Regions from separate parts of the Halomonas sp. AOP7-B1-5 genome, predicted to be linked through region 2. Evidence: predicted binding sites of a transcription regulator. Region 2 holds the regulator's gene; each other region holds the start of a gene.

Region 1 (2,191 bases), on a different contig from region 2:
TGAGCTTTAATCCTCGCGCTTTGCGCCGCTCGGCAAGCTGGGCGGCGGAAAACAGCAACAGCTTGTCTTTATCTCTTGGGGTTAATTCCATAGAGCGTCTCCAACAGAGTCGATTAAGTTAACCAAATACGCGGAATATGGGCCTCACGCTCAATCCAGCGCGGGCGCAGCAATTTCCAGGCCTGTTCGCACAACGCCCAGGCTTCATTTCGCGAGTTACCCAGATAGCGCAGCAATAAAACGCCCTGGCGCACCGTTACCGCCCAGCGTGGATTATCCGGCAGGGCATTACGCAACTCCTCAATCGCCGCTGGCGCATCACTCATTCCCACCGCCCAAAGCGTGGCCTGCACCGTAGCGCCGCCCTGCCCCCAGCGTCCCGTAAAGCGCGGGTGTAACGGGTCTAACGGCTGGCGTTCTAGCCATAGCGGCTTGCCATCCAGCGTCAAACGAAAAAACTGTTCAATGCGCCCTGACAAGTACGGCAACTCGCTCGCGGGGCGACCCAAGGCCATGACTTCCCAGCCTAAACAGCGAGCACTACCATGAAGATCAATATGCGTACGCTGTTCACCTTTAGAGCCATCAAAGGCAATGGTTTCCTGAGGTAGCCACTCAAGCGTTGCGCTATCGGCGACCTCAAGCTCGGTACACTGGCTCCAGGCAACCCCCTGGCTGTCAGCCTTATAAAGCTTATTCGCCGCGGGGGTAGTCAGCAGGGCATGTGCGCCTTGCTCGACGTGCGCCTTGATGGTGAGCGCATCGCCGCTGACCAATCCTCCGGGTGGGTGCAGCACGTAGATATGGCACGCCTCCTGGCGGCCTTCAGGATAAAACGGCCGCTGGACCCGAAGTGGCCCCTGGTGACGTGCCTGGATTAACCGCGTAGCGCCATCGCGCTTGGCAAAACGCAGCGCCAGTGAGGCCGCCCAGTGGCGTTCCTGATCAAAGCGGTGGCCGGACGGTGTAGCGAGTTCGCGCAAGGTCATGGAAGACGATCGCATCCTTTTGAATAGGTCATAGCCTTTCAAATGCAAGGAATGCGCCAAAATGGTGAAAAGTGGACTTTTACTATCGCTGCAAAGTTTTAGCCGTCATAACCCATCAGCACTAACGGCTTTTTGCACCAAAAAAGATCATTAAAAGGGTCGGCCGCACCAAAAAGAACAAGTAGTTAACCGCCCCTTGTGTGTCAAAAGACCACACGCCCAACACTTCTTATTTGGGAACTTTCCGATACTATTGGGCCATCCTCCGTCAACAGCTTGTCTGTTGCCCACCAAGGTAGATGGCTTCGTGCAGTTACAATGCTCAGCAAACAAGCTCTGGTATCGCATTGCGCTTTGTATGGCGTTTGTGGCGATGCAGCTGCTGTTAGTTGGGCCGCTGATTTCACAGTATCAGTCCGATGGGCAACATCACGCACATCACGAAGCTAGTCATCACTCTAACCATCAAGGCGGCGGTCATCATCAACATACTGCCCCTCAAGCAAACCACCACCATGCGGGCCATGCTGATGAAGTAGAACCGATATTTAACTGGTTCCACCAATGTGGTTACTGTGCCATCTGGCAACAGTTCCCAACGGCGCATACCTCTCTCCCTCCGATCAGCTTACAAGCGTTTATTACGCATAATAAGCTGCTGACGCAACCGACGCAGGCTATAAAGTCCTGTGATAACTACCCCCACGCGCTAACGCGCGCTCCGCCCTTTTTTCGGATCGTGTAACGCCACATCGTCAGCCTTTTTAGCCTGAAGTTTGCTTCTGGCTGGCGTCTGTCTACACCCAAAAAAGGGATCATCATGCCGCATCTAACTATTGGGCATGGCGTCGTTACGCCTGCCCGCTTAAAAAAACGTTTTCAACGACACGTACTGACATTAAGCGTCGCTGCCGCATCGAGCGTTGTTGCTCAAGGCGTATGGGCACAGGCGACTGCCGCTCACCACGAGCATCATCATGCGTTAAACACGATGGTCGTGACCGCTGTACCGCTAAGCTCACCGCTCACGGTGGAAACCGACCCGCGTATACCGCGGCAACCGGCCCCTGCCAGCGACGGCGCCGACTATCTTCAGACCATCCCTGGGTTCTCTGCCATTCGCAATGGCGGCACCAACGGTGACCCGGTGTTCCGTGGCATGTTTGGCTCACGTCTTCGCGTGCTGACCAATGGCAGCCAAA
Region 2 (2,191 bases):
AACATAGTCACGCAAGGCGTCAGTCAGTTCTACGTGATGACCAGTGATGTTTACTTGCATTGACGTACTCCTTATCCATCGGACTGTATTTCGATTGTAACCCTTTTTACGGTGTTGCAAAGCCCTTGTCGCGAGTTTTGCTGTTTCTCTTGTACAAAACTGTCTCAAGACCTCCTAAAAGCCTACCTTAAGCGACGGCGTTCACTGGAGGATGGAATGCCCAATGACTCGCGGTATTTGGCCACAGTACGCCGTGCCACCGTAATACCTCCCTCTTCAAGCAGCGTGACCAAACGGCTGTCTGAGAGCGGTTTGCCAGGGGGTTCGTCCTGGATCAGCTTCTTGAGCCGGGCGCGAATCGCCGTGCTTGAGTGGCTGTCGCCCCCGTCTTGACCGCTGATCTGGCTTGAGAAAAAGTATTTAAGCTCAAAGACACCCCGTGGGGTATGAATATATTTCTGCGTTGTCACACGTGAAATGGTGGATTCATGCATTTCCACGGCTTCTGCAATATCCGCAAGAATCAAAGGCTTCATGGCCTCTTCACCTTGCTCTAAAAAGCCGATTTGACGGGTGATGATTTCGCGCCCTACGCGCAGCAGTGTATCGTTGCGGCTGGAGAGGCTTTTGATTAACCAGCGTGCTTCTTGCAAGTGCTCTTTTAAAAACTGGTTATCCTGGCTCTTGTCGGCACGCTTGATCAAGCTGGCGTAGTCGGGCTGGATGCGCAGGCGAGGCAGAGCTTCAGGGTTAAGCTCCAGGTGCCAGCCTTCATGATCGTGGCGTACCACCAGGTCAGGCGTGATATAGCTATCATCGGTCACCCCGTAAGCGCTACCGGGGCGTGGGTCCAGGCTGCGGATCAGGCCAATCACATCGTCTAGCTGCTCATCGTCCAGCCCTAGGCGGCGCTTGAGTAGCCGAATGTCATTTTTGCCGAGTGCTTCCAGAAACTGGCGTACCAGACGGCGCGCCGGGACAAGCAGGGGAGTGTCATCGGGCAGGGTAGCCAGTTGAAGCATCAGGCATTCGCGCAGGTCGCGGGCAAAAACGCCGGTCGGCTCAAACTGCTGCAAACGCATCAGAATGGTTTCCATCTCGCGCTGGCTAAGCGCTTCGATATTTTGAGCGCGCAACCCGTCGCGAATATCGTTTAAGGGCTGCGTCAGGTAGCCGTTGGCATCCAGCGCGTCGATCAAGCTTTCTGCAATCTGCTGTTCACGTGCGCTGAAGTCGGTCATGGCGAGCTGCCAAAGCAAATGACCGTGCAGGCTTTGTCCCGCTGCCTGGCGCTCAAAGTCAGGTCCCTCAGTGCTGCTGCCTGAGCTGCCTACATCCTGATAGGTGTCGGACCAGTCGCTATCAACGGAGAGTTCATTGGGTATGCTTTCCGCCCACTCCGCTTCCTGCGTTTCAACGGCTGCCTGCTCACCGAATTCATCTTCCTGTTCCAGCATCGGATTGGCATCCAGCGCCTGCTGAATTTCCTGACGCAGATCCAATGTGGATAACTGGAGCAGGGCAATGGCCTGCTGCAGCTGAGGTGTCATGGTCAGCTGCGTACCGATACGCAATTGGAGAGAAGCTTTCATGACCATCTGAGAACCACTCGTTACTCGGAAAGCTTTACCCTAGTGCGAGTCATGTTTATGTGCAAGTGCAATAAGCATGCCATTGATAATAATTCTGCTGCAGATCCCTGTTTAGCAGTGAACATAAATTTAAAGACGGAAATCAGCACCCAGGTAAACTTCTCTGACCTTCTGGTTATTGAGAATAGTCTCTGGGCTGCCGCCCGCGATGATATGACCATCGCCCACAATGTAAGCAATATCGCAGATATCCAGCGTTTCGCGCACGTTATGGTCAGTAATTAACACGCCGATATGGCGCTGCTTCAAGGCACGAATGATACTTTTAATTTCGCCGACGGAGATGGGGTCGACCCCGGCAAACGGCTCATCCAGCAGTATGAAGGCAGGCTCTGTGGCCAGTGAGCGGGCAATCTCGACCCGGCGCCGCTCGCCACCCGAAAGGCTCATGCCCAGGTTGTCGCGGATATGCGTAATATGGAAATCTTCAAGCAGCGCTTCGAGGCGTTGCTCGCGGCCAGCGCTATCTAGATCTTTGCGGGTTTCCAGGATCGCCATAATATTATCCGCCACCGACAGTTTGCGGAAAATAGAGGCTT
Region 3 (2,191 bases), on a different contig from region 2:
CGATCATATCGTCGGTGAACACGCCACCTTCGGTCAGGAACGCACGGTCAGCGTCGAGTGCTTCCAGCGCCTGATCCAGGCTGTTAGCAACGGTCGGTACTAACTTGCCTTCTTCCGGCGGTAAGTCGTACAAGTTCTTGTCCATGGCATCGCCAGGATGGATCTTGTTCTTGATACCGTCGATACCGGCCATCAGCAAGGCTGCGAACGACAGGTAAGGGTTGGCAGTCGGGTCAGGGAAGCGGGTCTCGACACGCTTGCCTTTCGGGCTTGCCGTGTAAGGAATACGGATAGACGCACTGCGGTTACGAGCGCTGTAGGCCAGCATTACCGGCGCTTCGAAACCCGGTACCAAGCGCTTGTACGAGTTGGTAGACGCGTTGGTGAAGGCGTTCAGGGCACGGGCGTGCTTGATCACACCGCCAATGTAGTAAAGCGCCATTTCAGACAGGCCCGCGTACTCGTCACCGGCAAACTGGTTCTGGCCATCTTTCCAGAATGACTGGTGGATGTGCATGCCTGAACCATTGTCACCCACCAGCGGCTTGGGCATGAAGGTCGCGGTTTTGCCGTAAGCGTGGGCCACGTTGTGGATCACGTACTTCATTTCCTGAACTTCGTCGGCCTTCTTCACCAAGGTGTTGAATTTAACGCCAATTTCGTTCTGACCCGCATTCGCCACTTCGTGGTGGTGCACTTCAACAGTCTGGCCAATCGCTTCCAGCGTATTACACATAGCGCCACGGATATCGTGGAAGCTATCGACCGGCGGAACCGGGAAGTAGCCGCCTTTTAGGCGAGGACGGTGGCCCAGGTTACCGCCTTCAACACGGCTATCAGTTGCCCAGGCGCCCTCTTCGGACGAGATTTTGTACATGGAGCCCTGAATATCAGACTTCCAGTGTACTTCGTCAAAAATGAAGAACTCAGGCTCCGGGCCGAAGAAAGCGGTATCGCCCAGGCCGGTAGATTCCAGGTACGCTTCAGCACGTTTGGCGATGGAGCGCGGGTCACGATCGTAGCCCTGCATGGTGGCAGGCTCGATGATATCGCAACGCAAAATCAGGGTAGCGTCTTCGGTGAAGGGGTCGAGGAATGCAGTACCGTCTTCCGGACGCAGAATCATGTCGGATTCGTTGATGCCTTTCCAGCCCTCGATAGAAGAACCATCGAACATCTGGCCATTCTCAAAGAACTCTTCGTTTACATCGCGGGCAGGCACGGTGACGTGCTGCTCTTTACCGCGAGTATCGGTGAAACGCAGGTCCACCCACTTAACATCATGTTCTTCGATTAGCGCGAGAGTCTTGGCTGACATTGTGTCCTCCGGTATGAGCGTGGCTTAAAGCGTAAAAACAGTAAGCTATCGATAAAAGTGTTGTTAGACAAACTTAAGTCATTCGACAAACCGTAACCTAAAGGGCGCGTTTGTCATTTTTGTTCGCTCAGCGTTTGCCTGTTTATAAGTCACAAATCGTTCAGAGATCTTTTTAAATCGGCTATCGTTGTAGCACGTCGAAAGGCATCTGCCTATGACCCGCTAGCCGCTGACCAATACAATGCAGAGAGCGTGCCAACTTTGCACCAACATGGTCTACATTAAAAATAAGTCATTGTTTAGCAATCAATAAAAGTTAACCCGCCATGCTTCTCCATGTAGCATAGCGTCTAACTGTTAAGGTTTTACTACCCCCTGAACGTTGTTTTGAACCAAAAAAGCGCAAAATTTAACCCTAATGACTCATTTTGGTGCAAAGGATCTTTTACGCTTTCAGACGTTTCCCAAACAACATGGCACCCGTAGTCGTCGTGTTAGCAACCTTGTTGAGCATGATGGAACCGCTCGCCCCAATGATGATCAGCAACAGCACATAAGCTGCTACAGGCAGATTAAAAGGCACGATGAGCACGTCGGTAATTGCAAAAAACATCGGGTGGGCCAGATAAATGCCAAACGAGTACCGGTTGATATAGCGCACCCAGCCCGGCGCCGGGTAATTCTTCAGGTAGCGCATGGCAACCAGGGTAAAGAGTACAAATAGCGGAATGACCCACACTTCCTTGGAGGAAAACTGCAGCCAGCCGGCAATACTTGCCATGATCAAAAGGCACACCCAAAGACCAAGCCACACTGGATGAGACAGATAGCGCATCCACCCTGGCTGATCAGGCACCTGAGTTTCCGACTCAA
Region 4 (2,191 bases), on a different contig from region 2:
GTTGCATCGCTAAAGCGCACAGCCAGTACGCATGAGGCGAGTACCAGTACGGTCAGCCCCAGATAAAACAGTCCTTGCTGGTAGCTTAAGTTTTCGCTACGAAACAAAAACGCCGCCGATACGGCGCCGACATTACCGCCGGCACCCACAATACCCGCCACGGCGCCCAGGGCTTTTTTGTTGATAAACGGCACCACGCCAAACGTTGCCCCTTCAGCCATTTGAACGAACAGGCTAAAGACCAGCATGATGCCAATAGCAAGACTCAAAATATGCATTTGAGAAAATGCGATCAGCGCAATGCCTTCGCAGATCAAGGCAATAAACAGCCAGCGCACGCGGCCCTTCAAGCCCCCTTGCTTGGCGAACAAATCTGAGAAAACACCGCCCAGCGTGCGGGCAAATATATTCATCAGGCCAAACAGACCGGCGATTAGCCCAGCGGTTGCCAAGCTTAAGTTGAACTGGTCAAAAAAGTAGATAGCCGCAATATTGTTGATCGTAAGTTCAACGCCAAAGCACAGCCCATAAACGACAAACAGCGCCCACACGCGGATATCTTTTGCCGCGGTGAGAAAGCTTTGCAGCGCGCCATATTCCTTGGTGGCTTCCGGCAGCTCACCCCGCGCGCGCAGGTCGCTAAAGTTACCGTCCGGTGCATCCTGGGTGAGAAACCAGTAGCCAATGCCGGTGATAAACAGCACCACACCCGGCACTACCATGGCAAGGCGCCAGCCGAGCGCCTCATTAACGCCGAGCATTAACATCCCGGAGAATATAAGCGGCATCAGGATTTGCGTGGTGCCGCCACCTAAATTGCCCCAGCCCGCACTGGTCGCATTGGCCGTGCCCACCACATTAGGCGCAAACATCATGGTGGTGTGGTACTGGGTGATGACAAATGAGGCGCCAATTGCGCCAATTGCCAGGCGCGCCAGGAAAAAGCTTTCAAAACTGTCGGCAAAGCCGATACTCATAACGGGAATGGAGCCTAACACCAGTAGGCCAGTGTAGGTTTTACGCGGCCCTAGCCGGTCACACAGTAGCCCTATTAATAGCCGCACGATAACGGTAATCGCGACGGAGGCGATAATTGTATTACCGATTTGAGTCTGGGTCAGAGAAAGGTCTTCACGCACGATCGCCATCAGCGGCGCGATGCCGAACCAGCCAAAAAAACAGATATGAAAAGCAAACCACGACAGATGAAAGGCACGCATCTGAGGGGTTGAGAAATTGAGTAGGCGAATACGATTGGCTTTATTGCGTATGTCCATGGGATGGCCTCACGGGATCTTGAACCAGTTGAGCATCACGCAACGCCGAGTCGCTCTATCGCGTCGCGTATTTACGAGAACATGCCTTCGCCATTGAAGGTCAGGCTCGACGCACTCGTACCCCGCTGGGCCTGGTCTACGCCTACCACCACAAAGCCTTGTTAAGCAATTAGTTTGCCATATAGGGTTTTAATTAAACCTATCAGTTAGTTGATGTGTTGAATAAAAGGGTGGGCAGGGAGGGATAAGAGATTGGGCGGGGAAGGAAAATAGGCGGTGCGCCATTGGCGAGCATGCCAGGAGCGGCATGCGTCACCATAGTGCCGTTTATTCGTGCAGGTAAACCGAATCGATATCCAGTGTTGAGTGATTGCCTATCGCTTCAAAATGCTCATCGAGCCAGCGCTGTGCAGCTGCCCGCCCTTGCTCAAAAAGATAGGAAAGAAACGCCCATTCAGAGTTCAGCTTGCTGGAGACGGAAAGCTCTTCCAGCGCCTGCTCACCGCTAATACGATGGAAAAGCGCCTGCTGATAGCAATTTGTAATGCCCTGTTCTTCAAGTGCGTGCTGTAACAGCGCAATCATGCGTATTTCTTTAATCAATGCCGCGTTAAAGGTAATTTCGTTTAAGCGGTTCAGAATCGACGAGGCAGAGGTAGGCACCGTATCCCGGCTGATAGGATTGATTTGTACCAGCAGGATATCCCGCGAGCTGCATTCTTCCATGAGCGGGAAAAGCGCCGGGTTGCCCATATAGCCCCCGTCCCAGTAAGCCTCACCGTCAATTTCTACGGCTTGGAACATTAGGGGTAAACAGGCAGAAGCCATTACCGCATCCAGGCTCATTTCCTCACGGCGAAAAACGCGCTGTTTGCCGGTGCGTACATTGGTGGCCGCTACAAACAGCTTGAGCT

Evidence for each region. Region 2 encodes sigma-54, which starts transcription at its own class of promoters, with help from an activator protein. Its sites were predicted from a motif close to TGGCACNNNNNTTGCTNT; they were not measured.
Region 1: ACT3XD_RS11615 (urease accessory protein UreD) is a predicted target of sigma-54. The motif match lies at 1,031-1,048, and genes of this name have one in related genera.
Region 3: glnA (glutamate--ammonia ligase) is a predicted target of sigma-54. The motif match lies at 1,559-1,576, and genes of this name have one in related genera.
Region 4: ACT3XD_RS11225 (NarK family nitrate/nitrite MFS transporter) is a predicted target of sigma-54. The motif match lies at 1,440-1,457, and genes of this name have one in related genera.

The regions. Positions count from the first base shown of each region.
Region 1 is NZ_JBQTDC010000021.1:26,704-28,894, forward strand. Features, by position in the region: gene ACT3XD_RS11610 (urease subunit gamma) at 1-91, opposite strand, end outside; gene ACT3XD_RS11615 (urease accessory protein UreD) at 114-989, opposite strand; gene ACT3XD_RS11620 (hypothetical protein) at 1,393-1,596, opposite strand; gene ACT3XD_RS11625 (TonB-dependent receptor domain-containing protein) at 1,810-2,191, shown strand, end outside.
Region 2 is NZ_JBQTDC010000001.1:130,612-132,802, reverse strand. Features, by position in the region: gene hpf (ribosome hibernation-promoting factor, HPF/YfiA family) at 1-60, opposite strand, end outside; gene ACT3XD_RS00645 (RNA polymerase factor sigma-54) at 183-1,598, opposite strand; gene lptB (LPS export ABC transporter ATP-binding protein) at 1,722-2,191, opposite strand, start outside.
Region 3 is NZ_JBQTDC010000003.1:141,989-144,179, reverse strand. Features, by position in the region: gene glnA (glutamate--ammonia ligase) at 1-1,318, opposite strand, end outside; gene ACT3XD_RS02990 (acyltransferase family protein) at 1,764-2,191, opposite strand, start outside.
Region 4 is NZ_JBQTDC010000020.1:16,103-18,293, forward strand. Features, by position in the region: gene ACT3XD_RS11225 (NarK family nitrate/nitrite MFS transporter) at 1-1,277, opposite strand, end outside; gene ACT3XD_RS11230 (patatin-like phospholipase family protein) at 1,605-2,191, opposite strand, start outside.